Regions from separate parts of the Thalassotalea psychrophila genome, predicted to be linked through region 2. Evidence: predicted binding sites of a transcription regulator. Region 2 holds the regulator's gene; each other region holds the start of a gene.

Evidence for each region. Region 2 encodes sigma-54, which starts transcription at its own class of promoters, with help from an activator protein. Its sites were predicted from a motif close to GTTGGCACGNNNNTNGNNT; they were not measured.
Region 1: a site for sigma-54 is predicted at 9,327-9,345, ahead of RGQ13_RS11015 (S8 family peptidase). Genes of this name have one in related genera too.
Region 3: a site for sigma-54 is predicted at 5,261-5,279, ahead of glnA (glutamate--ammonia ligase). Genes of this name have one in related genera too.

The regions. Positions count from the first base shown of each region.
Region 1 covers NZ_CP134145.1:2,704,749-2,715,256, forward strand. Annotated here, with positions in the region: gene RGQ13_RS11000 (sigma 54-interacting transcriptional regulator) at 1-863, opposite strand, end outside; gene RGQ13_RS11005 (two-component system response regulator) at 884-2,662, opposite strand; gene RGQ13_RS11010 (hybrid sensor histidine kinase/response regulator) at 2,659-7,188, opposite strand; gene RGQ13_RS11015 (S8 family peptidase) at 7,475-9,292, opposite strand; gene RGQ13_RS11020 (DUF2999 family protein) at 9,615-9,866, opposite strand; gene RGQ13_RS11025 (hypothetical protein) at 9,893-10,138, opposite strand; gene RGQ13_RS11030 (ATP-binding protein) at 10,408-10,508, shown strand, end outside.
Region 2 covers NZ_CP134145.1:655,391-665,898, forward strand. Annotated here, with positions in the region: gene mgtE (magnesium transporter) at 1-1,328, opposite strand, end outside; gene RGQ13_RS02795 (HPr family phosphocarrier protein) at 1,432-1,710, opposite strand; gene rapZ (RNase adapter RapZ) at 1,731-2,576, opposite strand; gene ptsN (PTS IIA-like nitrogen regulatory protein PtsN) at 2,584-3,033, opposite strand; gene hpf (ribosome hibernation promoting factor) at 3,036-3,323, opposite strand; gene RGQ13_RS02815 (RNA polymerase factor sigma-54) at 3,349-4,845, opposite strand; gene lptB (LPS export ABC transporter ATP-binding protein) at 4,954-5,682, opposite strand; gene lptA (lipopolysaccharide transport periplasmic protein LptA) at 5,684-6,259, opposite strand; gene lptC (LPS export ABC transporter periplasmic protein LptC) at 6,225-6,791, opposite strand; gene kdsC (3-deoxy-manno-octulosonate-8-phosphatase KdsC) at 6,788-7,354, opposite strand; gene RGQ13_RS02840 (KpsF/GutQ family sugar-phosphate isomerase) at 7,359-8,333, opposite strand; gene RGQ13_RS02845 (calcium/sodium antiporter) at 8,346-9,323, opposite strand; gene RGQ13_RS02850 (outer membrane protein OmpK) at 9,737-10,507, shown strand.
Region 3 covers NZ_CP134145.1:4,073,329-4,083,836, reverse strand. Annotated here, with positions in the region: gene RGQ13_RS16950 (MerC domain-containing protein) at 11-400, shown strand; gene glnG (nitrogen regulation protein NR(I)) at 475-1,881, opposite strand; gene glnL (nitrogen regulation protein NR(II)) at 1,884-2,963, opposite strand; gene RGQ13_RS16935 (DUF4124 domain-containing protein) at 3,053-3,571, opposite strand; gene glnA (glutamate--ammonia ligase) at 3,798-5,204, opposite strand; gene RGQ13_RS16925 (LacI family DNA-binding transcriptional regulator) at 5,449-6,456, opposite strand; gene RGQ13_RS16920 (UDP-glucose--hexose-1-phosphate uridylyltransferase) at 6,618-7,661, shown strand; gene galK (galactokinase) at 7,661-8,803, shown strand; gene RGQ13_RS16910 (sodium/sugar symporter) at 8,860-10,434, shown strand.

The sequences.
Region 1 (10,508 bases), 2.0 Mb from region 2:
TCGTTAAAATTGTCTGGGCTTAGTAATAAAATCCCTGAGACTAATGGTGTTGTTGAAGGTAAATTACTTTTACTCTTACCGGTAAAGTTTAGCTCTTTAGGTATGCTGTCTAAGCTACTGAGCTGTCTTAGAATTAACACTACCCCTGTTTTACCATTGGCGTACGTAATGGGACCTACAACTCCGTCGACCAACTGACTTGAACCGTGAGAAGTTTGTATTGCTAACGGTTGAAGTTTGGTCACGGTTTGTATTTTTATTGCCGTAGCAATAAATTGCTGTGATTGTTTAGCGGTTAAATCTTGTCTCGTTTGAACTAAGTTATACCAAGGTTTCCCTTTGACATCTTCAAGGGCTTTCCCAAATAACAGTTCCGCAGTGTTACTAATATCAAACACGTCGCCTTGTTGATCAAGATAAATAAGAATATCACCAATACAAGATATGGTATTTTTTAATAAATGGCTTTGTTTATATTCTTGTTCGCGGATATTAAATTTATACAACGAAAGGTGGAGTAATTGCTGAAGTTCTATTTTATTTATAGGGCAAGAAAATTCACTGAAAGAAAACTTTGCTTGATGGTAGTTATCAGTTAAAGAAATCGCTTGTTTTTCATTAAAAAAGAGCACCGGACAATTCATCAAAACAGTTAAACGTTCTTTGTCTGTCGATGATTCAATGCCGTTACTATCGATAATAATAAAATCGAATCCGACAAACTCTCTTGCACAAACGATTTGTTTAATGATTTTTGAATTTACTGCAACGGTTAAGTCTTGTTGCTCTAACATATCAACGATTTTGGCTGCACTTTTGCTATTGCTTATTAGCAATGCTGTTTTATTATTTGTATTAATCATAAGTAAACTATCGCTTAAGCTTAGTTAGCAACTAAGTGAAGATCATTAATAAGTAACGATTCAAAATCACCTGCATTTATAGGAGGGCTAAATAAATACCCTTGGATCATTGAACAATTGAAACTCTGTAAAGTTTTTAACTGCCCTTTCGTTTCCACGCCCTCTGCGATAACAGCTAAGTTTAATGTTTCTGCTAATACTATAATCGCTTTTACAATAGCTGCGGCATCAGAGCACGTATCAATATCCGTAATAAAAGAACGATCTATTTTAAGAGTACTTATTGGAAATTTTTTCAAGTAACTTAGTGATGAATAGCCAGTACCAAAATCATCAATTGCAATGCCAACACCTAACGCCTTAATTTGTTGTAATCGAACAATATTCTCTTCGACGTCGGTCATTATAGCGCTTTCTGTAAGCTCTAATTCAAGCAAGTTTGCTGGTAATTGGGTATCTTCAAGTACAGTCTTAATGTAGCCAACTAATGAGCCTCGCTTGAATTGAACAGAAGACAAATTAACCGATACACGGCATTCATTATCACCTTCATCTAACCATATTTTAGCTTGTTGACATGCTGTTTTAAGTACCCATTCACCTATCTCTATGATCAAGCCAGTCTCTTCAGCAATAGGAATGAACTCAGCAGGAGAAACTAAACCATGCTTAGGGTTGTGCCATCTAATTAATGCTTCCACACTGACAATTTGGTCTTTTTCTACATCAATTTGCGGTTGGTAATATAATTCAAATTCATCATTCTCTAAAGCTTTACGTAATTCTTGTTCAAGCTCTAACCGTTCAATAGCTCTACAATTTAAAGAGTCAGAATAAAATTTGAAGCAGCAACGTCCTTGTTCTTTGGCATGATACATAGCTATATCAGCATTTTTCATTAAGTTAGTTACATTCAAACCATCATCTGGATAAACCGATATTCCAATACTAGGCGTAACTGTAACTTCAAATTGGTCTATTTTTATCGGCTGTGACAGTGACTGAATGATCCTTTGCGCAACTTGTGCAATATCATCAATATGATCAACCTGACTTAAAAATATAGTAAATTCATCACCACCAAGACGAGCAACCTCTGAAGTTAAACCCTCATCCGCCCCTCTTGCTAATAAATCAGAATCTCTTAGGTTATTCTCTAAAACTTTAGCAACCTTTTGTAATACTCGATCACCAAAACCATGACCAAGGGTGTCGTTAATTCGTTTAAACCGATCTAAATCAATAAACAGCACACCAACATGATGATTACTGCGTTCCGCCAATAATAAAAACTTCTCTAAATGATGGTTAAAATTTTCTCGATTAGCTAACCCAGTTAAACTGTCGTAATAAGCTAAATATTTAAGTTTTTCTTGAGAGTTTTTTAACTCTCTAAGCGCGTCTCTACTGCGTAGCATGTAACGCACTCGGTGAGCTATCATTGGCCAGCGTATCGGTTTTGGTAAGAAATCGGTCGCACCTATTTCATAGGATTTCAAAATAGATTTATAATCATCTGCACCCGTTACCATTAAAATTGGTACATCTTTACCTGACTTGTGTGCCCTAATCTGTTGACACACTTCATAACCACTGAGCCCTGGCATTTCCACATCAAGTAAGATTGCATCGGGTTGCATTGTAAAAAACTTAATTAATGCGGTATCACCATCAGCGGCTTCAATTACTTCAAATCCTTGAGCTTCTAATGTATCTCGCATTAAGATTAAATATGTTGGGTCATCATCACATATAAGCACTTTGGCTTTATTGTATAGGTTCAACTCGGCATTATTCATACAACTTCCTTCACTAACTCTTCGAGTAAAACTATAGTATTTTGATAAGTTTCATTTATATTATTGGCGCTAAATTGGCACTCTGAAATATTGCCTCTTGCCGATTCGTGTTCAATAAAAATACAAATATTGGTTAACTCTTTCGCACCAACATTTGCACATAGAGATTTCATTGCATGTGCTGTTATACGGATATTCTCGTTATCAGCTTGGTCCAAATAAGTCATTAGATCGTCAATTTTTACCACTATTTCTTTCTTAAACGATTGTAAAACTCGTGGATAAATGTCTCGATTAGTAATTTTTTCAATATCGCGTATAGCTTCAATAGCAGAAAAATCTAATAATGATTCTGAGTTTTCACTAATGTCTGATTTTCTTGTGTCATCATTATCAACAATCACTTCATTTGGCACAATAAGGTTATTAAGGTATTTTTTTAATACATTTAACAATATCTCAGTGGTGAAAGGTTTACATATATGCTCATTCATTCCTGCATTAATACATTCTTTTTCATAACCTAATCCAACACCCGCGGTTAAGGCAACAATTGGTGTTGTTGGAAGGTCTTGTCGGTTTTGCCATTCACGGATTAACCTCGTTGCTTTAAATCCATCCATGACTGGCATTTGGCAATCCATAAAAATAAGATCATATTGCATAGTTTTGATCTTTTCTACAGCAATAGCACCATTGTCTGCTATGTCAATTTCACAACCGTATAAATGCAACATGGCTTTTGCCACTTCTTGATTGGTGATGGCATCTTCAACTAACAAAATATGAGCTTTAAACTCATCAACTTCATCAACAATATGATTATTATGGATTTGTTCATCAACAGGTTTTCCATCGATACAATCTTTTAAAACGTCTAATGTTGAACCTTTTCGCAATGGCTTATCAAGATATCTTGCTTGCGCTAATAAACTAGGGTTTGATGTTGTCCTATTTAGCACCACAACGTTGTCCACGACAGTTTCTAGGTGTTTATATATTTCAGTTTGCGACAGTAACTGTTCATCTACTAAATAAATTATATGCTTGTTTTTTGCTATAACGGTTTGTTGAAGTTTTTCAATACTCAGAGTTTGATGATTTAATTTAAGCCTTTGCAAAAGGTTCAAAGTCATTTTATTTACAATGTCATTCTCTGTTAACACCATAATTTCGGTATTTAATTGTTCCTCATGATGCTCAACGCTTTGATTACATTCAATTAAAGGTATCTTTACAGTAAAAGTAGAGCCTTTTCCAGGTATTGAATCAACATAAATAGAACCTGACATTAATTGCACCAGCTTTTTAGTAATCGCTAAACCTAATCCGGTACCACCAAATTTACGTGTTGTTGAGTTATCTTCTTGTTGAAAAGATTGAAATATTTTACTTTGGTTAATTTTACTAATACCAACACCGGTATCTTTAACTGAAATATATAAAGATTTCTGATCTGAATGGGTATTCAATTCAATAAAACCTGTTTCAGTAAACTTAATAGCATTACCTAACAAGTTGGCAATTACTTGTCTAATTCGTAGCGAATCAGCCTTAATTATTGGGGCGCAACTAGGCTCAATATAAATAGCAAGTTCAACTCCTTTTTCATGGGCTTTATTTGCAAACAGAAAACAAGTTTCTTCAATAAGCTTGTGGTAGTCAAAGGTTTGCAGGTCTAATTGAACTTTTTCGGCTTCCATTTTAGAAAAGTCTAGAATGTCGTTAATTAACTCTAATAACATTGATCCGGCTTTTTGCACTGACTCGGCATAATGATTTTGTGTTCTATTCAAACCCGTTTTAAGCAACAGATCGCTCATGCCTATAATACTATTCATTGGCGTTCGAATTTCATGGCTCATAGTAGCTAAGAAATTTGCTTTAGCATTTGCAGCTTTCTCAGCAAGTTCTTTCGCTAAATTAGTTTCAACTATGGCGTGTTCAAGTGCACTGTTAGCATTTTGTAATTCTTGAGTACGTAAATGAACTTCAGCTTGCAATTGCTCTTTAGAATCAAGCAATTGCTGACGTTTGTATTGCTGACGTTTATACATAAGCACAATAACAATAAACAATCCTAAGAAGTAGCCGAAATAAGCAGGCCAGCTTAGCCAAATAGGCGGATTAACATGGATTGCTATAGTTAATTCATCTTCGCTCCAAATGCCGTCATTATTTGAGCCTTTTACCCTTAATAGATAATTTCCATGCTGTAAACTGGTGAAAGGTATGTTGTTACTTGTAGTTTCTATCCACTCTGAATTCAAACCTTCCATCATATATTTATATTTATTATTTTCTGGCTTGGTGTAATCTAATGCAGCAAATTTAAAATCTAAAAAAGAGTCTGAATACTCAAGTTCAAGTACTCCATCATTTCGAAACATATGGTGAATAGGAACTGTTTTGTTATTTTTGGAGAATTTAGTAAACCTTAGAGGTGGTTGATTAGTATTTATAGGTACATTATCTGGCATAAACGAGTTAAAGCCATTAGGTCCACCAAAATAAATTCGCCCTGATTTTGATTTAAAATGGGCGCCGGCATTAAAGTCATCGGCCTGTAAGCCATGAGTTTTATCAAAGTTATTAATTGATAAATCAGCTGGCGATAAGCGAGTTAACCCTCTTGTATGACTTACCCAAATATAACCGTTGTTATCTTCAACTAAGCCATAAGCTACATTGCTTGGCATACCTTCTTTAATACCGATATGATCAAAATTAATATTCCCTTGGTAATATTCTCTCTTATCTAATCGGGCAATACCAAAATCTTCAGTAGCAATCCAAATGTATTCTTCGGTGTTTAACAAACCTACAATATAATTTGTTCTGATACTGTTTTCTTGTTGATCATTAACTTGATAACGTGTGTTGTTTCCTGTTGCCAAATTATAATGATTAATACCAGCACCTCGTGTGGCTATCCAAAGGCTTTGTTTATTTTCAACAATTACGTCAATAACTTTATTACTCGATATTGAATTGTCATCATTTTCGTCATGCAAAATACGTGAGATATTGCCATTTTTATGAAGGATGTTTACCCCACCACCAAATGTTGCAATTACTAAAGAGCCGTTATCTAGTTCTACTATTTTACTGATAGCATTACTACTAAGTGAATTTTGATCTTCAGGATCATGTTGGAAAGTTTTAAACTCTTCACTATTATTGGGTTTATAGTGTAAACCGGAACCAAATGTTCCAAGCCATAGATTGTCTGATTTATCGATCAATAAATTCATTACTCGATCATCCTGTAAAGCAACAGGATCAGTTTTATCAGCATGGAATTGTTTTATTTTTCCCGTTGCCGATTCAATAATATTAAGGCCACCACCCAATGTTCCTACAAATATATTGCCTTTTGAATCTTCTGAGAGTGCTACGATAAAATTGGATGAAAGCTCTTTGCCCTTACCAAAGTTTTTACTCACATGATTAAAGGGAGTTAATACCGCGTTCCAACGACTCACGCCGGCAATAGTGCCTACCCACATAACCCCGCCGGCATCTTGAAATACCGAAATCACCAGATCATTAATTAAACTATTTTCTCTAGTGTTCTCGTGATTGTGCCGTATGAATGAATCATTTCTCTCGTCATATAGACAAAGTCCATTACCAGTAGCGAACCAAAGCTTTCCCTTGCTGTCTTGATAGATATCACGGACATCATTAGAACAGATACTGTTAGGGTTACTTTCTTTAAAAGGATATGATTTAGTCACACCTTCATATAAATCAAACTGAAAGACCCCCATATCTTTGGTAGCAATCCAAATATTATTTTGGTGATCTTCAAATACTTTTTTAATTTTATCACTTGGGATATTAATATCGGTTTTTGTGTCGAATGTTAAAAAGTTTGGTTTTCCAGCTAATTTTACTCTTATTCCACTTTTTTCTGTTGCTACCCATAGGTTTTGGCCTTTATCAAAACTAAGGTCTGAAATAGAGTTTGTTTGTAGCTGTGGATGAGACTTAAATGACGAGGTTTTAAAATCAAAAACAGTGATGCCTTTATCAGCGCTGCCAAACCAGAGCATTCCATTTTCATCTTCTACAACGGTTTCATAATTTTGTCCTAAAACGTCCTTATTAAGTTTATTGCTGTTGTAGTTTTTAAAACCTTCAATTTCCGGTAAATATAGGCTGATACCACCATTACCAAGCACCCATAACCGCCCTTCTGAATCGACAAAAACTTTATTTACCCAATTACTTGCAAGGCTGGTTGGTACTCCCGGTATGTGGGTATAAATTGTCGAAGAAATTCCATCAAAACGATTTAAGCCGTTTTGATTACCAAGCCATATAAAGCCCATTTCATCTTGAGTAATGCTATTAACAGCAGGGTGAGATAAGATTTCTACATCATTTAAATTGGTAAACTGAATTTGATTTTGATTAATAATATTTGATGCGTTTACCTTAGTACTGAAGAGTATAAAAATAGCGAAATGTATAAGAAAAACTATCAGCAATAAATTATGCTGATTCTTATTAATGGTCATTACTGCAACCTAAAGTTTATTATATTAATTCTTAGTATTAATAGCATTTAGACCCTTAAATGTCATTACAAATTGAGTCTAAAAGCCATAAATAGAAGTTAACTAACGTTTAAAATATTATTTACAGGATGTAATGAATCGAAAGGTAACAAGCATGTAAATAAATGGTTAATTTTGCGTTAACATTCCATTCATCCCAAAAGTGAGACAACTTTATAACATCCATGTTAAGTTGGCATTCCTTCGTCCCTGAAGTAAAAGGCGCCAATTGGCGCCTTTATATTTTTTATTCTTGTTCAATCCATTTGTTAATAAATGACACCGAACTAATATCACTTCCCATATCTAAGAAAGAATTTGATTGCGGCCATACATGAGCATCTTCCCACACCGCTGTATCACCCCATAAGTTAGATTGCGGCCATACGTGAGCTTGCGGCCATACGTGGGCTTGTGGCCATACGTGGGCTTGTGGCCATACGTGAGCCTGCGGCCATACGTGAGCCTGTGGCCATACGTGAGCCTGTGGCCATACGTGAGCCTGTGGCCATACGTGAGCCTGTGGCCATACGTGAGCCTGCGGCCATACGTGAGCTTGCGGCCATAAATGGGCTTTATTGTATAAACCATCCCACTCGAAACCTTCAGCCCCTAATATGTAAAAATCACCACTTTCTTCGTAACGACGAGCCGGACCAACATAATGCTGTGAGTCATTTAGTTCATTCGCAATATCCATTCCTTGATTGGCGCAACCAACTTTATCACTTGCTACAGCCCACGGAGCGTTAATCATACCCGCTCCTTGTTGAAAAATACTGTATGACAATTCACTTTCATTTTCTGTGCCAGCAAGTGCTGAAGACATCAATCGACATTTAATATCGTTAGGTGTTAAGTACGGGTCATTTTGCAACATAAGAGCTGCAACACCACTAGCTACAGCGGTAGATTGCGATGTACCTGATAATAAGAAATAATCATCACCGTCAGCATACTCTGGGTAGTCTTTATAAAGTTTTGATTTATGGCTCATTAAACCTTGCATGTGACCGCCGGGTGCAACAAGTTCAGGTTTAACGAAGCCTTCAACCGTAGGGCCAGCACTTGAAAATGAAGTAACAAAATCATCAGAAAGATCAAACGGAGTATAGTTATCTGAAGTGGCACCAATGGTTATTACATAAGGGTTATTCCCTGGAACACCAATAGACATTGCCTCTGAACCACTATTACCTGCAGAAGCAAAAACAGTAATTCCTTCTTGCCATGCAACCATTAGCGCTTGATTGATTGGATCTTGCCAATAAAACGACTGCGGTTTGGCACTAAAAGATAGGTTCAACACTTTAATATTATGTTTTTCACGATTTACAACAACATACTCTATAGCTTTTAAAACATCGCTGTAAGTTGAGCTACCATTTGCATCAAATGCTTTAACTACCGTTAATTCAACATCAGGCGCAATACCATTATACGTGCCACTTTCTTCACCATTACTATTATAAGTTGCCGAGCTATTGCTGATTAAACTGGTGACATGTGTACCATGACCATACTCATCTTTTAATGCTTTACTGCCTTTAAGCACGCTGTGGTGATGAATTTTACGCTTTTTTCCATAACTGTTTTTGGTAATGCCATCAAACTTTGCAGCGCCACTATCTATAATAGCAACCCCAACCCCTTCACCAGTTATGCCCTGATCGTGTAATTGGCTTGCACCTACTTGAGTGGGAAAATAAGTATTGCGCTCATCAGTTTGCCCTTTTGACTTAGAATGTGACTTATGCGCACTAAGCTTAACTTTCTCATCAGAAAACAATCGTATCATAGGGTGTTCACTACGAACCTGCTCTGCTTGCTGATTTGTTAACAAAGCGGATATCGCTTGAATAACTGTATAGTTATGTACTACTTCCCCACCAACTGATTCTATGGCGGAAATCAAGGTTGGCTTGCTAGCTCCTTGAACTATATAAGAGCCTTTATATAAATTGGGGCTGTTAGAAATAAAAAGAAACGCTGCTACAGAAAGTAGCAGCAAGGTACTTAGCGCAGACCTTATTATTGTTATTTTTTTTAATGAATTCAGATTCATAAATTACACCAGTTAAATTAATATAATTTATCTAATGCGAGAACTGTGCCAGAAAATAAAAACCAGTTTAACAACCGCATTTTCATTAGCCTGCAGGTTACAAACAGTTACAGGGCTCTAAAGAATCGCCTAATAAACAGAAAAATATGACGAGTACAAATGCAAAAATAATGACGAAAGGATAATTTGGCGAAAACAAATGGCGACAACATTAAACAATATGGCGAATGTTTATAGTGCTAGAATTAAATGCTGAAACCATTCGATGAGAAGATCAATATTGTAGATACTTAAAATTAACAGCCCACTACCTACTTTATAACTACTTTGCTAGTTTACTTTTAGCTTCTTCAACTTTAGAAAAATCTAAACCAAGCTCATCTACTGCTTCTTTGATTAAGTCAGGATTAGTCATAATGGTCATCATTAACTCTTGTAACTTTTCAGCAGGAATACCAAGACCTTGAATAATCGCCATTGCCATCATAGGGTTTTCTGTTAACGCTTGGAATAATTCATTAATTTTTTCATCACTAATATTTAATTCTTTTAATGTTTTAATAATTGGGTTCATTTGTTTTTTCCATTGAAGGTTGTTAATTAACTACTAGGTGTTGGTAGTACAATCATTTGTTCGAAATATTCTTTACCATGCTCTGCTATTATTTGTAGGTTAGCACTACTAGATGAAATAGCTAAAGCATCAAAACGTTCAAAACTAGATAAATATTCAAACAGTGTTTCAGGTTCTATATCCTCCCCTAATACTGCGATGAGTGTAGCGATGACATTGTAAGAAAAATTGATCTTATCTTTCTCAGTTGTTACCTGTTTTTTACTGCCCATTGCTAAGAGTGCTCATTGATATTGATTCTTTATCTATATATGGACTATGGAAAATTTATCAATAGTAGCCATGCATAAATATTGGCAACAATTTTGCACGGTACTAATACGTTAGCTGTAAGTAGCTTCATAGCCTCTACGACGATCTGTCGAATGACTTCTAATAGGTATGTTTAATACTAATGGATGAGCTACAACTATATTGGTTACATTACCTAAATTGAACTATTCTTAATAGTGAGCAATGTAACGTCTAATAGGTATTAACTATGTCAGTAGATGTAAATAAAATTAATGATTTTGCATTAGCTATGCTTGAGCAAGCAGGTTTAGATGATCTACTATGGTCTATCGCTCAAGGCGTTGGTGA
Region 2 (10,508 bases):
AAGGCAAATATTCCAACAACATCGGTTATCGTAGTTAGGATAACACTACCGGCTAAAGCAGGGTCGATATTCATTTTCTTCAACACTAAAGGGGTAGCAACACCCGCGAGGCCTGCGACAGTTAAATTCATCAGCATTGCAAAAGCAATAATCCCACCTAACACGATATCTTGCTTCCAAATAGCAACAATAGACGCAATAAATAATGCCCAAATCAGGCCATTTAAAAAACCTACGGCTATTTCTTTATTTAAAATAATACGAGCGTTGTTATCACCAATGTGACCTAATGCCATACCGCGAATAACCAGAGTTAAGGTTTGATTTCCGGCAACACCGCCCATACTTGGCACTAACGTATTTAAAACTGCTAATATCGCCATCTCGGCTAATATGCCTTCAAACATGCTAGATACAGCAACAGCCATTAAGGCGGTAATTAAGTTTACACCGAGCCAAATAGAGCGCTGCTGCGTACTTTTAATTACCGGTGCGAAAGTATCTGCTTCATCATCTAAACCCGCCATGCTCATCATTGAGTGTTCTGCGTCTTCACGAATGATGTCAATCACATCATCTATGGTAATACGACCAAGTAATTGACCATTATCATCAATTACCGGTGCAGAAAGCCAATCATGGCGTTCAAATAACTTAGCAACTTCACTTTCTTCTGTTTCAACTGTGATGGCTATTGTATCGTAATCGGTAATTTCAGCGATCGCTTGTTCAGGCCGTGCGGTAACTAAATTAGCTAATGAAACAGAACCAATAAACTGATCCTTACGGTTTACTACATAGAATGAATCAGTTGCTTCAGGTAATTCACCTTTTAAGCGCAAGTAGCGCAAAATCACATCAATGGTGATATCTGGACGAAGAGTAATGGTATCGGTATTCATGATACCGCCAGCGGTATCTTCTTCATAAGAAAGTGCTTGCTCAACTCGGGTTCGATCTTGCGAGTCCATTGAGTTTAATACTTCTTTATAGACAGAGTCGGGCAGGGTTCTTAAAACCTCAGCCAAATCATCAATGTCCATACCTTCAGCAACGGCAGCAACTTTTTCAGGCTGCATGTTTCTTAAGATACCTTTACGAACCTCTTCTGAAAGCTCTTCCAGGATTTCACCCTGAAGATCAGGATCAATTAGTTGCCAAAGAACATTACGGCTGCGAGAAGTAGATGATTCGAGGAGTAAAGCAATGTCAAAAGCAGGCATATGCTGGAACATTTTTCGCACATAAACGAACATACCACTTTCTAAAGCGGTATTTATTTCTAATAAACGTTTTTGGCTAATTTCTTGCTCTGATATTTCTGGCATGAATCACCCTGTGCAAGGTTGTTGTTATTAATTCTAAATCAGTGCAAGTTTAACGTAAGCTAATGGTTTTATCAGCTTTTTTATTAAAATTAACTACCTGAAGTTATTCGGCTTCGTCAAATTTATCTAAAAACAATTGAATTACTGCGGCCATTGCTTGCTCGGCTTGAATACCTTCTGCTTTGACGTGGACTTCTTTGCCTTGACTACCCGTTAGTAACATAAGCCCCATAATCGAGTCAGCTTCAGCTGATTTTTGCTCGAGTGTTAAGGTAATTTTAGCCTGATAGTTTTTGCTTAATTTTGCTAATTTAGTAGCGGCTCTTGCATGCAACCCTAATTTATTTTCGATTAGTACACTTTGTTCAACAATTAACGACATTTTTAAATTTAACTCAACAATTACTTGGTCATTTCACGGTGACGAATCTGTATATCTTTGTGTTCTTTTTTAAATTGTTTTGCTAGTGTCTCAGCAATATAAACACTTCGGTGTTGACCGCCAGTACAACCAACAGCTATGGTTAAATACGTACGATTGTTACGCTCTAGATGAGGCAACCAAGTCATCATAAAAGAATTGATTTGCCAAATAAATTTAGTAACTATCGGTTGGCTTGCTAAAAAGTCTTGTACCGGCTGGTCTAATCCGTTGTATGCTTTTAAACCTTCTTCCCAAAAAGGATTAGGTAAAAATCTTGCATCGAAAACATAATCTGCATCAGATGGCACACCATATTTAAAACCAAACGACTCAAATACAATTACCAAATTACCTGTAGTGGAACCTAGTACTCTTTCTCGCACTAAATCGGCAAGTTGATGCGGAGTTAGTTTGGAAGTATTAATGTATAAATTTGCCCTACTTGCTACCGGGTCGAGTAATTTTTTTTCTAGCGCAATTGCTTGATCAAGAGCCATATTTTTACGGATCAAGGGATGCAAGCGTCTTGTTTCGCTATAACGACGAATGAGTTCACTATCATCGGCATCTAAATACAAGATACTTAATTCTACAGAATTAGGTAAATAATCTATGATCTCTTTAACGTCTTCAGGATTTTCTGGCAGGTTACGTACATCGAGGGATACCGCCACATTCTCATAGTCATTAATAACAGTATGAGTTAGTGCTGGTAATAGATTTACCGGAATATTATCAACACAATAATAACCAAGATCTTCTAGCACTCTTAATGCAACGGTTTTACCTGAGCCAGAACGACCACTTACAATGATTAGTTTCATTTTCTACCTAATTGTTTACAACCAATTGATGAAGTTCAGTGGAACTGTGACAACGTCTTACTTTTTTACTATTCTCTTTATTACTAAAAAATTTGGCAACACTGGCCAAAGTCTCTAAATGTTGCTGACAATGATCTTCAGGAACGAACAATGCGAAAAAAATGTCAACCGGCTTATCATCAATAGCGTCAAAAATAACTGGCTTATCTGTTGTTAATAAAACAGCCACGGGGCTTTCACTATTATTGATTTTACCGTGTGGAATAGCGATACCATTACCAATTCCAGTGCTGCTCAACTTTTCTCTTTTACTTAAACTGTCCAACAATTCTTTTGCATTTGCGCTGCTAATTTTATTCGCTGCAATTGCACTGATTTGTTGAAGTATGTTTTTTTTACTTTTACCCTGTACTGCACATATGGTGCAGTCAGGGCTTAATAGTTGCTTTAAATTCATAGTTAATGGTGAGCTAACTTAGCCTTATGTTTGAGAACTTGTCTATCTAGTTTGTCGACTAATCCGTCAATTGCCGCATACATATCTTCATGGTTGGCAGAAGCAAATATTTCACCTGCATTTACATGTAAGGTAGCTTCAGCAATTTGTTGCAATTTTTCTACTTTCAAAACCACATACACATTATTTATGTGATCAAAGTGTCGTTCGAGTTTTTGTAATTTTTCATCAACATATGAACGCATAGAATCGGTAACTTCAACATGATGACCGGATAGATTAATTTGCATAAGCTTTGTCCTTATTTTGTTGGTTTTAAAGTAAACTTTTTCTTTGATTCGATGGTGGTATACCTAACGATTCTCTATATTTAGCAATGGTTCGACGTGCTACATTAATACCTTGTTCGCTAAGCAATTCCGCCATTTTACTATCGCTTAATGGTTTTGCTGCTATCTCTGCGTCGACTAGTTTTTTAATCAGAGCACGTATTGCTGTTGATGAACATTCACCACCATTCTCAGTGCTAACATGGCTAGAAAAGAAGTATTTTAGTTCAAATATACCTCTTGGGGTGTGCATATATTTTTGTGTTGTAACTCTTGATATCGTTGATTCATGCATTTCAACAGCTTCTGCAATGTCATTTAATACCATAGGTCGCATTGCTTCTGCTCCATGCTCAAAAAAGCCTTGCTGCTGTTGAACGATACAATTAGAAACTTTAAGTAAAGTGTCGTTTCTACTCTCAAGTGATTTGATGAACCATTTTGCTTCTTGTAAATGTGAACGAATAAATTGGCTATCTTCTGATGATTTAGTTGTTTTAACCATCGACGCGTATTGATTATTAATACCAATTTTAGGCGCAGTATCCGGGTTCAATTCCACCACCCAACGACCATTTTTCTTGAAAACACTAACATCAGGAATAACGTATTGTTCCTCTTGTTGTACTATCGCATCGCCAGGTCTTGGATTTAACGAGTGGATTAACTGCATTACTTCTTTTAGCTGGGGCTCTTTTAACTTAGTTTTGCGCATGATTTGTCTAAAATCACGATTACCTAACAAATCGATATGCTCGCTAATCACCAATTTGGTTTCTGTTATAAAGGGAGTGTCAGGGCTAAACTGGGCAAGTTGAATTAGTAAACAGTCGGCTATTGATTTAGCCCCAGAGCCTATAGGATCAAACATATGAATGCGTTTTAACACCGCTTCAACTTCGTCTAGTTCGACTTCATCATCTCCTAAGCTAGATAAAATATCTTCGCAGGTCACCGTAAGATAGCCACTATCATCAATAGCATCAATAATAGCTATGGCAATAGTCCTATCGGTGTCGGAAAACGGAGTTAACTCCATTTGCCAAGTTAAATGATCTTGGATAGATTCAGAAGTTTCACCTTGATATACATAATCATCATTACTGACGCCGCCAAGCCCAGTGTTTGATGTACCGGCACTGAAGCTTTCTTCCCAAGTTGAATCTACGGACAACTCTTGTGGAATTTCATTTTGAGTTAAGGCTTCAGAAGTACTTATTTCGTCATGAGTCGGTTGTGCGTCCTCACTACCATCAATAGCTTCAGCAGCTGTTTGCTTACTATCTAAATGTGAATCTGAATTAGCGTTGATCTCTTCTTGATTAGCGGATTCATCAACCTCTAATAAAGGGTTGCTATCTAAAGCTTCTTGAATTTCTTGTTGCAGATCTAACGTAGAGAGTTGCAACAGTTTTATTGCCTGTTGTAACTGTGGTGTCATCGTTAAATGTTGCCCCATACGGAGCTGAAGACTAGGTCTCATTTTTTGAAAAAATTCCAAATTTACATAAGTGTAATCTTATGCAAGTTAACTACTAAATACACGAGAAACGAATAATTGCTTTAAACTAGCTTAAGCTGATTAACTTAACTATAGCTTGAATTTCTCACCTAGGTAGACATCTCGAACATGTTGATTACTTAAAACTTGTTCAGCATTACCTTCAGCGATCAATTCACCATGACTTACAATGTATGCATGCTCACATACATCAAGAGTTTCTCGTACGTTGTGGTCGGTGATTAATACCCCAATACCACGATCTTTTAACTGTAAAATAATTTTTTTAATATCGCCCACTGAAATTGGATCTACTCCAGCAAACGGTTCATCTAATAAGATAAATTTTGGGTCAGCAGCCAGTGCTCTGGCGATTTCAACACGGCGCCTTTCACCACCAGATAAACTCTGACCAGTGTTTTCAATAATGTGACCAATATTAAAATCTTCAACCAGACTTTCAAGTTTTTCCAGTTTGGCTACATCGTCGAGATCTTTGCGGGTTTGTAAAATGGCCATGATGTTATCAAAGACACTAAGTTTTCTAAAAATTGACGCTTCTTGCGGGAGATAACCTATGCCTTGACGAGCTCTTTCATGCATAGGTAATAAGGTTAAATCTTGATCATTTAACACGACAGAGCCTTCGTCACTTGGTACTAAACCAACGATCATATAAAACGAAGTGGTTTTACCTGCACCATTAGGGCCTAATAGACCTACTATTTGTCCTGAGTTAACCGTTAAGCTGACACTCTTTACTACTTTTCGGCCGCTATAGGATTTAGCAAGGTTTTGTGCTTTTAGGGTTGCCGTCATATTATTGTTCTTTATCTTGCTCTACTGAATTGTTAATTTTAGATTCAACATCTTGTGTTTCTTCTTTAACTTCTGGTTTCACTTCAGGCTTTAAAATTGTTGTTACAGTACTGGCACTTTCTGCGCTTAGTTGTTCTGTTGCTATGTTGTAAGTGATTATGTCACCTTTTACCATACTGCCTTCTTGGCTAACTGATGCATTGCCTTTTATGGTAATTGTTTGCGTGGCTGGTGAATATGAAACTTCATCTGCTTGTAATTCAATTTTTTGGCCATCATCAAGAATTTGGCTAAACCGTGCAGGTTTTCCTGTAGCCAAGTAGTTCTTAAGATCCGTACCTTCTTGATTTGTTACCTTCACCACGTCTGCTTCTATACTCAGCGTGCCCTGGGTGATTTTCACATCTTCCATGTAACTGGCAATCTTATTTTTTAAATCGCTAGATTGCTTTTTTGCAACAATCACAATCTCTTGTTTAAAATCAGCTTCTTCGGCAAGACTTGTTGCTAATGGAAATACTAATGCTATGCCAAGCAGTAATTTATGAGGCATGTTTTTTATAAATTGTTTGTACATGTTCATTCAAAGTCATTTTAGTGGAATTGATATCAACGTTTAACCCAGAGCCATACATAGTGAAATCCTTGCCTTTTAACAAGATAGTCTGCTCTGAAGTGATGATGTTATTAGTTAAATCTACATTAAGAGATTTGCCGTGTATTTCTGAAATAAAATTTGTTTTGTCTTCAGAAATCAATCGTACTCTATCATTGAGCAATAAGATATTATCTTCGCCTAAACGTCCTTGATTTGCGGATAAATGCCAAACAGCACTGCCATTTTTAGGGTACAACGTATATTTAGGCGCTTGGAAAAGTGTTTCAGTATTATTTAAATAGTGAGACATTTTCTCAGCAGAAATGGTATGAGTTAAATTGCCCATCTCGTCATATTGGCTTGAGCTTAATGCTGTTGCGATAAAGTCGGGCTCATCTTTCGGCTTTACTACTTGCACAATAGTTTCATTCGATTGTTGCCATTGCATATATCCATAAACAGATAATGAAATGATAAATATAATCGTTGAAATACTATGCAATCGATTCATATACTGCTGCCTTTAGCATTTTGTAATGTGTTTTGACTTTGCATGATCAGATCACAAAGTTCTCTGACTGCACCAAAACCGCCCTTAATAAAGGTAACATAATTTGCGCCTTGTTTAACTAACGGGTGAGCATCATTAACTGCAACTCCTAACCCGACAGCTTCGATACAAGGCAAGTCTGGAACGTCGTCACCTATATAGGCAATTTGTTCGTTAGTAAGTTCCAAGTTTTTTGCGATCTTCATTAATGCCGGTAATTTATCTTCTTCACCTTGAATAATAAATTTTACTCCTAGGGCGGTCATACGTTTTTCAACGATATTAGATTGTCTACCGGTAATTACTGCAACGTCGACTCCATTTTGACCTAAGGCTTTAATGCCAAAACCATCTTTAGTGTTAAATGCTTTTAGCTCTTCGCCATCGTTACCTAAATAAATACGTCCATCAGAAAATACACCATCCACATCACAAACTAACAACTTGATTTGTGCTGCTTGGCTAAGAATATTGCTATCTACTTGCCCATAAAGGGTGTTAGTTAAAGAGTTTGGCTGGTTCATTGAGTTAAATTACTCCCGCTTTTAAAATATCGTGCATATTCATCGCCCCAATTGGTTGGTGGTTTTGATCGACAATAATTAAGCCATTGATGCTTTTATCTTCCATAGATTTAAGAGCTTCTGCAGCTAACATTTCACTATTTGCAACAATCGGATTCTTGGTCATCACACTAGCTATATTATCTTGATGAATGTTTACCTCCTCATCAAGGATACGTCGTAAATCACCATCGGTAAATAATCCTGTTAAAATTCCGCTTGAATTTACTACGGCAGTCATACCTAAGCCTTTGCTTGAGATCTCTACCAAAGCGTCTTTTATAAGGGCTGTTTCATCAATGACAGGTAAGCGTTCGCCACTATGCATAATGTCAGACAAACGTAATAACAAGCGTTTACCTAAACTACCGCCGGGATGTGATAAGGCGAAGTCATCGGCAGTAAAGCCTTTAGCATTTAATAACGCTACTGCTAGTGCATCGCCCATTACCAATGTTGCAGTTGTACTAGATGTTGGCGCCAAACCCAATGGGCATGCTTCTTGCGGGACATCGATACAAATATGCACGTCAGCGAGTTTTGCTAATGTAGACTGGGTGTTACCTGACATAGCGATTAACTTTGCACCAATGCGTTTTATTACTGGTAGTATTGCTAATACTTCACCAGTTTCACCTGAATTGGAAATTGTCAGTACTACATCTTGGCTTGTGACCATACCTAGGTCGCCATGGCTCGCTTCACCAGGGTGGACAAAAAATGCAGGAGTTCCTGTACTTGCTAGTGTGGCAGCAATCTTTCCGCCTATGTGGCCTGATTTTCCCATACCGATGACAATGACTCTACCACTGCAATCGAACATATATTGACACGCTTTGGCAAAATGCTCATCAATATAAGTATGCAAGTTAGCAACTGCTTTTGTTTCTATATCGATAACTTGCGCGGCAAGTTCTTTAAATTTACTAGCGTGGGGCATTCATAATCTCACTTAAATAAACTGATTAAAGATTAGGTATTGATAAACAATAAAGCCAATAAACAATACCAATCCTTTTAAACGGGTAATTCTAAATTGCCCACTTAAACTAAAACATAACAAGAATACTAAAAAGGTTATTCCTAACATGTAAGGAATATCACGAGAAGCTACTTCACTATCAACAGCTCCAGGCGCAATTAGAGCGGGTAACGCTAAAACAGCTAAAATATTGAAAATATTTGAACCGATGATATTACCTAAGGCTAAATCATCCTCTTTCTTGATTAAACTCATAATGCTTGCTGCAAGTTCGGGCAAGCTGGTGCCAATTGCAATAATGGTTAAACCAATCACTAAATCGCTAATGCCGACAGATTTAGCAATGACAGTTGCCGACTCAACTAAAAAGTGGGCACTTAGTGGTAATAATATAATACCGAAGGTGAGCCAGAAAAACGCATTAGATGAACTTACATTTTCGGGGATGTCCAATTCTGCTTCGAGGACTAGGGGGTCATCCATTTTATTATTTTTACTTTGACGTAATGTGACAATCAATAGAGTGACGATAAATAACACAAAACCAGTCATTAGTACCACACCTTCAGTAAAAGTGAAGTTAAGGTCAAATAACATATAACTGGCAATAATGGTTATGACTAACAGGATTGGTATTTCACGTTTTAAGGTAAGTGAGGAAACAATCAAAGGCTTGAACATAGCCGTTAACCCTAGCACTAAGGCCACATTGGTTATGTTAGATCCAATAGCATTACCAATGGCGGTGTCAGGCGAACCCTGCATGGCAGCCGTTGCCGCTACCAACATTTCTGGTGCTGATGAGCCCATGGCTACAATAGTTAAACCGATGATCATCGGTGCGATACCATAGTTTCTTGCTATTGCTGCAGCACCAAAGACAAATTTATCGGCACTTATAACCAATGCAGCTAAGGAAATTAGAAGGATGAGGATTTCAACGTACATTTACTGCTCCAATTTTTAGGGGCTGTTGATCTCTCATCCCCTCTATTTAAATTGTCGCCCCTTATGAAGTAAATGAAAAGGCTTAAACTCAGGTTTATTGGAAAAAATTAGATTTTTATCGACATTTCTTTGATTTCAGCAGCTTTAAACTGTAAAAATTAACGTATTTGCCAAAAGTTCAATTTTTATGGTCAGTTTGTATAAGCTTTTTGTAACTTTAAGTAATCCATTAACCCAAGTAATTTACTGTATTTAAGAAACTTTTCATTTTAAAGAAAGCTGAATGATGATTTCTAATTACATTAAATAACCTTTCAATTCGAGCTGTATACAAAATAATCAGTACAATGTGCGCGATTTTACAAGCAAGTATCAATCATGACGGTACTCCCCACGGATAATACGAGAATATAATGCGTAAATTTATTATTGCACTACTGGCAACGGCAGCAATGGCTGCAACAACAGCGCAGGCTGAATATCAATATGGCTTTGCGAATGCTTATTTTGATGGCCTTTCATGGACTAACGGAACCGAAGGTTGGAACGGCGGTGATATTAGCGAAACACGAGAAGATCATATTGCTTTTGGCATAGAAGCTGGAGCAGGGTTTTCATGGGGCGAAATGTACGGTTTTTATGAAATGGAAAAACTGAATATGGATTCTGATTTACGCTCTAATGCGTTTAAAATCAGTGCTCACTATAAAATTTATGGCAATATTACTGCTTATGGTCAAGTTTATGACTATAACGACTCTGGTTTTGGTGATATTAGTGAACAAAACACAGTTATTGGTGTTGGCTATATTGGTTGGGCGACACCTGATTTTTGGTTTAAACCTTTTGTCGGTGTGCATGAAGTTAAATCAGGTCAATCTGAAGAAAGTTTTGATGATATTAATGGTATGAATGGTGTTATGGTTGGTTGGAACATGGGGATGAACTTTACCATTGCCGGTGAAAAATTCATGTTAACTAACTGGAATGAAATTGAAATTGACCGAAATGAAGATTATGCCGATTACCAATATGGTGAAACCGGCTTAAATGGTGGTATTGGTTTATGGTACGACATCACTGAGCGTGTTTACACCGGTGTTCAGTATCGCTATTTTCAAAATAAATTAGGTGTTGACGGTTACGGTGATGCAATTATTTTCCGTATCGGTGTGCACTTATAAT
Region 3 (10,508 bases), 1.4 Mb from region 2:
TGACTCACTCATGCTAGATAGACTTGGTATTACAGCAACATCAATATGCGCATTGCATTGTATTTTGCTGCCTGTTTTAGTACCGATATTATCTTTGTTTGGCTTAGAGTTTCTGGGAGATCATGAATCAGAGCATATCTTTTTATTTGTAACCTTAATTCTTGGTTCAATAGCACTTTTCTCTGGTTTTAAACGCTACCATCGTAAAATCTATCCGTTCTACCTATTATTTTTAGGCGGCTTTATCTATTGGCATAAGCACAGTGTTGATGAAAGTTTGCAGCCAGTTATGATTATCGTTGGTGCATGTTTTTTAATTGCGGCCCACGTTGTAAATTTAAAGCTTTGTAATAACTGTAGAACTTGTAGCGATCACGAGTGTGGTGGCGAGTTAGAATAAACTTAATGTTTTGTATTAATAAATGAAAGGGGGAGCTAAATAGCTCCCCCTTTCATTTATATGAGTTAGAAACGTTAATCTTGTAACTCTTTTAACTTCCTAGTTAGGGTATTGCGTCCCCAGCCAAGTTTTTTAGCTGCTTCTTGTTTATGACCATGAGTAAAGTTTAGTGCTCTATCTAGACATATTTTTTCAAACTCAGGAATAGCGGTTGACAATATATCAGTGGAACCTTGGTTTAGCTTTTCATCTACCCAAGATGATAATTGTTCTTGCCATCCACCACTTGTTTGTTCCGAAATAGCAGTAACAGGGTTCTTTGATAGCTCTTCTGGTAAATCATCTTCTAATATTTCTTGGCCACTAGCCATTACAGTTAAATAGCGACAGGTGTTTTCCAGCTGGCGGACATTGCCAGGCCAATCACAACGTTGCATAAATTTAATTGCATCGCGTGAAATAGATTTACACTCAACTCCTAGTTCATTAGCCGCTAGGTTTAAAAAGTGTTTAGCCAATTGTTCGATATCTTCTTTTCGTTCTTTTAAGCTTGGAATATGTATACGGATCACATTTAATCGGTGAAAGAGATCTTCACGAAACTCTCCTTTATTTACTCTGTCTTCAAGGTTTTGATGCGTTGCAGCTATGATCCTTACATCAACCTTGATTGGATTGTGTCCACCGACGCGATAAAATTGACCATCGGCAAGAACTCGCAATAAACGTGTTTGCACATCAATTGGCATATCGCCTATTTCATCCAAAAACAATGTACCGCCATGAGCTTGTTCAAAGCGACCTTGACGAATTGAGTTTGCACCAGTAAATGCTCCTTTTTCATGGCCAAATAGTTCTGACTCAATTAAGTCTTTAGGAATGGCTGCCATGTTCAATGGAATAAATGGATTTTTCTTTCTTGGGCTATGGAGATGTAAAGCATGTGCGACCAATTCTTTACCTGTACCAGACTCACCATTAATTAACACGCTAATACTTGAACGTGAAAGACGGCCAATAGCCCGAAACACTTCTTGCATTGCTGGCGCTTCGCCAATGATTCCAACTCCATTTTCTGTTTTGGTAACAATGGCTTTTTTGGCGTTTTGCTCTTGCGCGTGGATTAACGCTCGCTTAGTTAAATTTAAAGCATCATCAATATCAAAAGGTTTAGGTAAATATTCAAATGCACCGCCTTGATAAGCATTTACGGCACTGTCTAAATCGGAATGGGCAGTCATGATAATTACCGGTAAATCTGGAAATTTATCGTTAATAATACCGAGTAAAGTCATGCCATCCATTTTCGGCATGCGGATATCAGAAATAATCACTTCTGGCTGGTTATAGTCAATTGCAGCTAATAAATCATCGGCATTACTAAACGAGGCACAGCTAATGTTTTCTCCTTTCATAGCGCGCTCTAATACCCAACGTATTGAGCTATCATCGTCAACAATCCAAACTTGTTCTGAGTTCATGGTTATACTCTCTTCGGTAAAGGCAATAAAATGGTAAATTCAGTGCGACCAGGGTAACTATGACAGGATAATTTCCCTTTATGTTGGTGTACTAATGTTTGCGCAATTGATAGTCCCAATCCCGTGCCATCAGCTCTGCCAGAAACCATAGGGTAAAAAATGGTATCTTGTATGTCAGCAGGAATACCTGGCCCGTTATCAATAATTGATATTTTAATGGCTAACTTAACTTTTTTTCCATTAATGGTTTGGTTGGTGGCAATCCTAGTTTTTAGCTTAATAATACCGCTCTCATCAAGGATCTGCGTCGCATTTCTAATAATGTTGAGCAAGCTTTGTTGTAGTTTCTCAGTGTCAATTTCTATATCGGGAATTGAAGGGTCATAATCTCGTTCTATTTCAATATGTTTGGCATTATCTAAACTGACTAACTGACGGACCTTTTCTAGAATTTCATGAATATTGTGCACTTCAAGTTTAGGTAATTGGTTAGGCCCTAACAGACGATCGACTAAATTGGTTAACCGGTCGGCTTGCTCAATTATCATTGAAGTAAACTCTTGTTGGTCAGGGTTAAGTTCTTTGTCGAGCAATTGAGCTGCACCACGTAAACCACCAAGCGGATTTTTAATTTCGTGAGCTAATCCTCTGATCAAATCTCTTGCAGCTTCCCATTGTTGTTCTTGAAAAACTTCTGCACTGATCTGTTTTTGTTTATCGATTTGTTTGCATTCTAAAAGGATATGCTCTTTACCATCAAACAGAGCTGCCGAAGCTGTTACTTCAATGGTAATGTGATAGTTTTCAATAAACTCTAATACAACGTCTGAATCGGTAAAGTCTTGGCCGGTAACCAGAACTTGTTCTAAGCGCTGGGATGTTATTGAACAGTGAGTGAAAACATCGAGAAATCCTTTCAGATATAAACGATTCAAGCTTTTTGAAAATAATGCTTCAGCGGAAGAGTTTAAATATTGAATATTTAAGTTGTCATCAATTATTACAACAGCAGTAACAAGCTGTGGTACTAGATGTTGAGCATAAGTAGCTCGGATCTCTTTTAAACTAGCGTTGGTGTACAAGGTAATCTCCAATGCACCAAGTTGGTGCGACCATTTATAGCAGTTTAATAAATAGTCAGGTGTTTTGCACCTAAATAGAGAAAATTAGATTAATTAACCCTAGCTCGATGCAAGTAAACAGTTCTTTCTTTAGAAGATGCAATAACCTTGCCTTGATTGTTAAGAAGCTCTAATTTTATTTTATGTTCGCCGCGATCAACATCTCGTAAGATAAATACTGAACGGGTTTGAGGCTCTCCATGTACTTTGCCATTCATTAACAAACGCACTTTGTATCCACGCTTGAAAACAGGGGCAACTCTACCTGAGATGTAAATGGAACCTGAATTATCGCGTATGGTGGCATGATCTTCAGGTTGAGATATTTGGACTTGGTATTCTTCCTGTACGACTCTTGGACTAATATCGAGCACAGTAGTATTAACAGAAGAAATAACCGTTTGTTTATTCTTTATTTCAATTTCTTCGGCAATCTCTTCAGCACCCGGTTTAGGGCTATCAGAATACACCAAGTCACCACTTGCATTGCGCCATACATATATCTTTGAAGCAGTTGCAGGTGCCAGTAGTGTTAAAAACAGTATTACAAAAACTGTATACTTTGCCATCGATTAAAATGTTCCTTTTTAAATCGTCACACTAAATGATAGATTCATCAGTTAGTTATTAGTATCTAATTTAACTAAATATTTACCATAGTGCTAGTAAATTGCTATAAAACTTTATTATAGCAGTTTTGTTATTCTGTGCTCTTTGCAATAATTACAGAACGTCACCTAAAACAAAGAAGCCCGCATTAGCGGGCTTCTTTCTTATTTATGTTTTAAGTTGCGATTAAACGCTGTAGTACATATCAAATTCTACTGGGTGAGTTGTAGAGTTTAATAATTCCACTTCTTCACGTTTAAGACCAATGTAAGCATTGATCATATCGATATCCATTACACCACCAGCAGTTAAGAAGTCATTATCAGCTTCTAGTGAATCAAGTGCTTCTTCAAAAGAAGAACATACTTGTGGAATTGCTGCTGCTTCTTCCGCTGGAAGGTCGTATAAATCTTTATCCATAGCATCGCCAGGATGGATTTTGTTTTTGATACCGTCAAGGCCAGCCATTAACATAGCAGTGAAGCCTAAGTAAGGGTTCATTGTAGGATCAGGGAAACGAACTTCGATACGCATTGCTTTCGGGCTTGGCACAATTGGAATACGAATAGACGCTGAACGGTTACGTGCAGAGTATGCAAGCATTACAGGTGCTTCAAAACCAGGAACAAGACGTTTGTATGAGTTAGTTGATGCGTTAGTGAAAGCATTAAGAGCTTTAGCATGCTTGATGATACCACCAATGTAGTAAATAGCATCTTGCGATAAACCGCCGTATTGATCACCAGAGAACAAGTTAACACCATCTTTCGCAAGTGATTGGTGAACGTGCATACCAGTACCATTATCACCAACTAGTGGCTTAGGCATAAATGTCGCTGTTTTACCGTATGCGTGCGCAACGTTATGAACAACGTACTTATAAATTTGAACTTCATCGGCCTTTTTAACCATAGTGTTAAAACGACAAGCGATTTCGTTTTGACCAGCAGTTGCTACTTCATGGTGATGTGCTTCAACAACTAAGCCCATTTCTTCCATTACTAAACACATTGCTGAACGTAAATCTTGTGATGAATCAACAGGAGACGTTGGGAAGTAACCGCCTTTAACACCAGGACGATGTCCCATGTTACCTTCTTCATATTCAGTACCTGAATTCCAAGAAGCTTCTTTATCATCAATCTTGTAGAAAGAACCTGACATATCAGTGTGGAATCTAACGTCATCAAAAACGAAGAACTCTGGCTCTGGACCAATTAATACAGTGTCAGCAATACCCGTTGAACGCATGTACTCTTCAGCGCGGTTAGCAACTGAACGAGGATCACGGCTGTAACCTTGCATAGTTGCAGGCTCAACGATGTCACAACGTAGGTTCAGTGTTGCTTCTTCAGTGAAAGGGTCCATAACAGCTGTTGATGCATCAGGCATCATTACCATGTCTGATTCGTTAATGCCTTTCCAACCCTGGATTGAAGAGCCATCGAACATTTTTCCGTCTTCAAAAAAATCTTCATCAACTTGGTGATGAGGAATTGAAACATGTTGTTCTTTACCTTTTGAATCGGTAAAACGTAAATCAACGAACTTTACGTCGTTATCTTTGATTAGATCTAATACTGCTTGTGACATGAACGTCTCCGTAATTATTCTGCAGGTTAATATTAAAATTTTACTTGGTAATCTATAAGCCAGAATTGTGCCAACTTTACATACGCTGAATTATAAGGTTTTTTCTAATGCATATTAATCGCTTTGCACCGCGGTGGTGCAAAAAGTGATCTTTATGGTGCGTGCCTTCTTTATTTATTGATTTATAACTATAACGAATATAAATCAGGCATTCTTTGTGATAAATCACTTTCGGTCTTTTGATTTAACTTTTAAAGACTGTTGATTCACGCTTTACTAACTGAGGAATATATTTATATTCGCTACTAGAATCAATATCTACATTTTTATTAGATAACTGCAATGCTAGAAAAGCTGCTTTCTTTGCCATTTTCTCAATAGGATAATGCAGGGTAGTTAATTTAGGTCTTGAGTATCGAGATAACAATACATCATCAAAACCAATCACAGAAATATCTGACGGTACTTTAAAGCCATTATCTTCTAATGTAGAAATTGCACCAATAGCCATAGCATCGTTGTAAACAAAAATCGCTGAAAATGGTTTACCTTTAGCAAGAATTTTTTGGGTGGCAATTTCTCCACCTTGCAAATTAGGCTCGCCGTACTCAATAAGCTCATCATCTATAGTTAAGTTGGCAGAATTTAGTTCATCAGAAAAACCTTGTAAACGCATTAGGGGATCATCAATCTGATATTTACTACTAATACATGCAACATCACGATGTTCTAAAGACATCAAATGCCGTGCAGCTATACGGCCACCTTCTTCATTATCTAACCAGATGCAGCGATGAGAAATTTGCTCAATATAACGATCAATTAACACTAATCCGGGTACTTTATCAGCTAACTTTAATAAGTCGTCATTAGCAATTTTTTTACTGTGTAAAACAATCACGTCACATCGCCTTTCAATGAGTACATTAATCGCTTGTAATTCCGACTCGGCAGAGATTAAACCCGTACTAAGTAATAATTGCATATTATGTTGGCGGGCAATTTGATCAACACCATTAGCTAAAGATGCGAAAAATGGATCAGTAAGATCAGGTATAACAACACCTATAGTGGAGCTTTTCTGTGTTACCAATGCCCGTGCATTCGCATTAGGTGTATAGCCTATATCAGCCATAACCTTTAAAACCCTCGTTCGAGTCTTATCACCAACTTTCGGGCCGTTATTAGCAACCCTAGAAACGGTCGCTATTGAAACGCCTGCTACTCGAGCAACATCTTTAATAGTAGACATAGGTAAACGTTTTTATAATTAACATGGCTTAATAATAACCCTATTTAATAAAGGAATAAAAGGGAACTTTTGATATTTATGTAAAATGCACTTGCCAGATAAAGTGTAAACGTTTACCTTATGGTTAATCCAGTGTAAATGAAAATTAGAGAATTGTGTATATGGATACTAAATTTGATCCTACTGAACACCCACATCGTCGGTATAATCCATTAATTAATGAATGGGTGTTAGTTTCACCGCATCGAGCCAAACGCCCTTGGCAAGGACAAGTTGAAACATTAGATGAAGATGTTAGGCCAAGTCATGATGAAAGCTGTTTTTTATGTGCAGGTAACACTCGTATAAATGGAGAGATTAATGAAAATTATAGTGACACTTATGTTTTCACTAATGACTTCGCCGCATTAAAGCAAGATACACCGCTAGCCTCAAGTGATGACCCATTATTTAAAATGGCAACTGAGCAAGGTGAAAGCCGAGTGATATGTTTTTCTCCAGATCACAGTAAAACTCTGCCACAACTTTCTCAGCAAGCAATAATTAATATTGTAAATACTTGGCAAACTCAATGTGAAGAGCTAGGCAAAACATACAATTGGGTGCAAGTTTTTGAAAATAAGGGCAGCATGATGGGCTGTTCAAACCCTCACCCTCATGGTCAAATATGGGCACAGCAACAATTACCTACTTTGGTAAATAAAAAGCATCAGGCTCAAAAAGATTACTACAACAAATACGGCACTAATTTATTGCAAGATTACGCGATAAAAGAAGTCGCTAAGCAAGAAAGAGTAGTTGTACAAAATGCCGACTGGGTAGTTGTTGTACCTTATTGGGCGGCATGGCCATTTGAAACATTGTTATTACCTCGTTTTTCTGTAACTCGAATGACAGATCTGAGCGAATCTCAAAAGGCATCTCTGGCTGATATCATTAAAAAAATTACGATTAAATACGACAATTTATTTAATAGCTCATTCCCATATTCAATGGGATGGCACGGCGCTCCTTTTGATGGTGAAGGCCATCCTCAGTGGACGTTACACGCTAGCTTTTTTCCACCTTTACTGCGCTCAGCTACTGTTCGCAAATTTATGGTTGGTTATGAAATGATGGCAGAAGCGCAACGTGACCTTACTGCCGAACAAGCGGCACAAAGGCTACGAGACTTACCTAATGTGCATTACAAGGACAATCAATAATGAGTCAAAATGAAATGGTAAAAGACTTGTTTCAGCAAAAGTTTAAACAAGCCCCACAATTAATTTGTCATGCACCAGGGCGAGTAAATATTATCGGCGACCATACCGATTATAATGATGGTTTTGTGCTGCCTGCCGCGATTAATTTTGGTACTACAATTGCTGCATCTAAACGTACAGATAATGTTGTTAGAGTATTTGCTTATGATTGTAATCAAGAAATGAGCGAGTTTCGTTTAGATGATATTAGTTTTGATCAAGATAAAATGTGGAGTAACTACGTTCGCGGCACATTACAGGTTTTATTAAAAACATATCCACATATTCTTGGTGCAGACATCGTTGTTGCGGGCAATGTACCGCAGGGTGCTGGCTTAAGCTCCTCTGCTAGTTTTGAAATTGTTATCTTAAAAACCTTTGCAAGCCTTTATCAACTAGATTTAGATGGCATAAAAGCTGCACAAATGGGGCAACAAGCTGAAAACGAATTTGTCGGCTGTAATTGTGGCATTATGGATCAACTAATTTCGGCTATGGGTAAAAAAGACCATGCGATGTTGCTAGATTGTCGTGATTTGTCTTTTGAAGATGCACCTATTCCAAACGGTCTGTCATTATTTATAGTGAACTCTAACGTTAAACGTGGCTTAGTCGATAGTGAGTACAACTTACGTCGAGAGCAATGTGAACAAGTGGCAGCATTTTTTAATAAACCAGCATTGAGAGATGTTTCGATTGCTGAATTAAAGGCTAAAAAATCTGAAATTGCCCCCGTATTGTATAAACGTGCTCACCATGTTGTCAGTGAAAATGCTCGCACAACTGACGCATTAATCGCATTAAAAAACCAAGATATGGCATTAATGAGTAAGCTAATGCTAGCTTCTCACAATTCACTACGTGATGATTTTGAGGTGACTACCAAAGAAATGGATGGTTTGGTCGAAATGGTTGCAGCTGAGCTAGGCGCAAAGGGCGGTGTGCGTATGACTGGCGGAGGTTTTGGTGGCTGTATCGTTGCCTTAACACCAACATCAATGTTGGAAAAGTTAACTGAAACTGTTAATAATAACTATTCGAAAAAATTTAGTTTACAGCCAAGTATATATATTTGTGTTGCCAGCCAAGGCGCATTTAGATAATAACAATCACCATTAATAATTATAAAAAATATAAATAACGAAAGGGTAGAAAACCTATGGATTTTACAAACAAGCTCGGTACTTTAGATACCGGCATTTTTATTACTTATGTAATTTGTCTTTTGTTCGTTGCTTTGTGGATTTCTCGCAGCGAAAAGAAAGAAGGTGCAAATACAGAAGATTATTTCTTAGCAAGTAAGTCATTGCCTTGGTGGGCTATTGGTGCTTCGCTTATTGCTTCCAACATATCCGCTGAGCAGATCATCGGTATGTCAGGCTCTGGTTATGCCATAGGCTTAGCTATTGCTTCTTATGAATGGATGGCGGCGATCACCTTGATATTAGTAGGTAAATACATGTTGCCTATCTTCTTGAAAAATGAAATTTTCACCATGCCACAGTATCTTGAGCAACGCTTTGACAATAAAGTTAAAACGACCCTTGCTTTGTTTTGGTTAGCGGTTTACATCTTTGTTAATTTAACGGCGGTACTTTGGTTAGGTGGCTTAGCAATTGAAAGCGTTGCCGGTGTTGATTGGATGTACGGCATGATCTTCTTAGCAATATTCTCTGTTGCTTATTCTTTATATGGTGGCCTAAAAGCAGTTGCTTATACCGATATAATCCAAGTGGTATTACTGGTTTTTGGCGGCTTATTCTTAAGCTACCTAGCACTAGATGCTGTGTCAGGCGGCGAAGGTTTCCTTGCTGGCTTTGGTGTATTAACTACTGATATGTCTAGCCATTTTGATATGGTACTAAGCCCTGAAAACGAACACTATATGAGCCTACCAGGTATTTCTGTATTAATTGGTGGTATGTGGGTTATGAACCTAAGTTACTGGGGTTTCAACCAATATATTATTCAGCGCGCTTTAGCTGCTAAAGATCTTAAAGAAGCACAAAAAGGTATTGCCTTTGCAGCTTATTTAAAACTTTTAATGCCATTAATCGTTGTATTACCGGGTATTGCAGCCGTAGTTCTTTATCCAAGATTAGCAACTCCAGATCTAGCTTATCCATCAATGATGGCACTTATGCCTGTTGGTATTAAAGGCCTAGTATTTGCCGCTTTAGTTGCTGCGATTGTTTCATCTTTAGCATCAATGACCAATAGTATCTCAACCATCTTTACTATGGACATTTATAGCAAAATGAAGCCGAATAAATCTCAGCATCATTATGTGGTCGTGGGTCGTATAGCAGCATTAGCATCACTATGTATTGCATTGGTAGTCTCGGAGCCTTTATTAGGTAAGTTTGACCAAGCATTCCAGTACATCCAAGAATTCACTGGCTTCTTTACTCCAGGTATTGTGGTAATTTTCATGATGGGTATGTTCTGGAAACGTGCAACATCAAATGGCGCATTAGCGGCAGCACTTGGCTCAGCAGCATTATCATTCTTGTTCATGCAGTTCTGGCCAGAACTACCGTTTATGGATCGCGTTGGCTTAGTGTTCTTACTATGTTTAGGGTTATGTTATGTAGTTTCTATGATGGGCAAAGCACCAGAGCAAGACAGCAGCGTTAGCTTAGATGAAGTAAGTTTTGTTACTGAAAAATCATTTAATATTGCCGCTGTAGGTGTTGTACTGATACTGATCGCTTTATATGCAACGTGGTGGTAATACACGGCACTAAGTAAATACTAGTCACCCACTCGAACCTTTCGAGTGGGTTTTTTAACAATTCAAAATCTCAC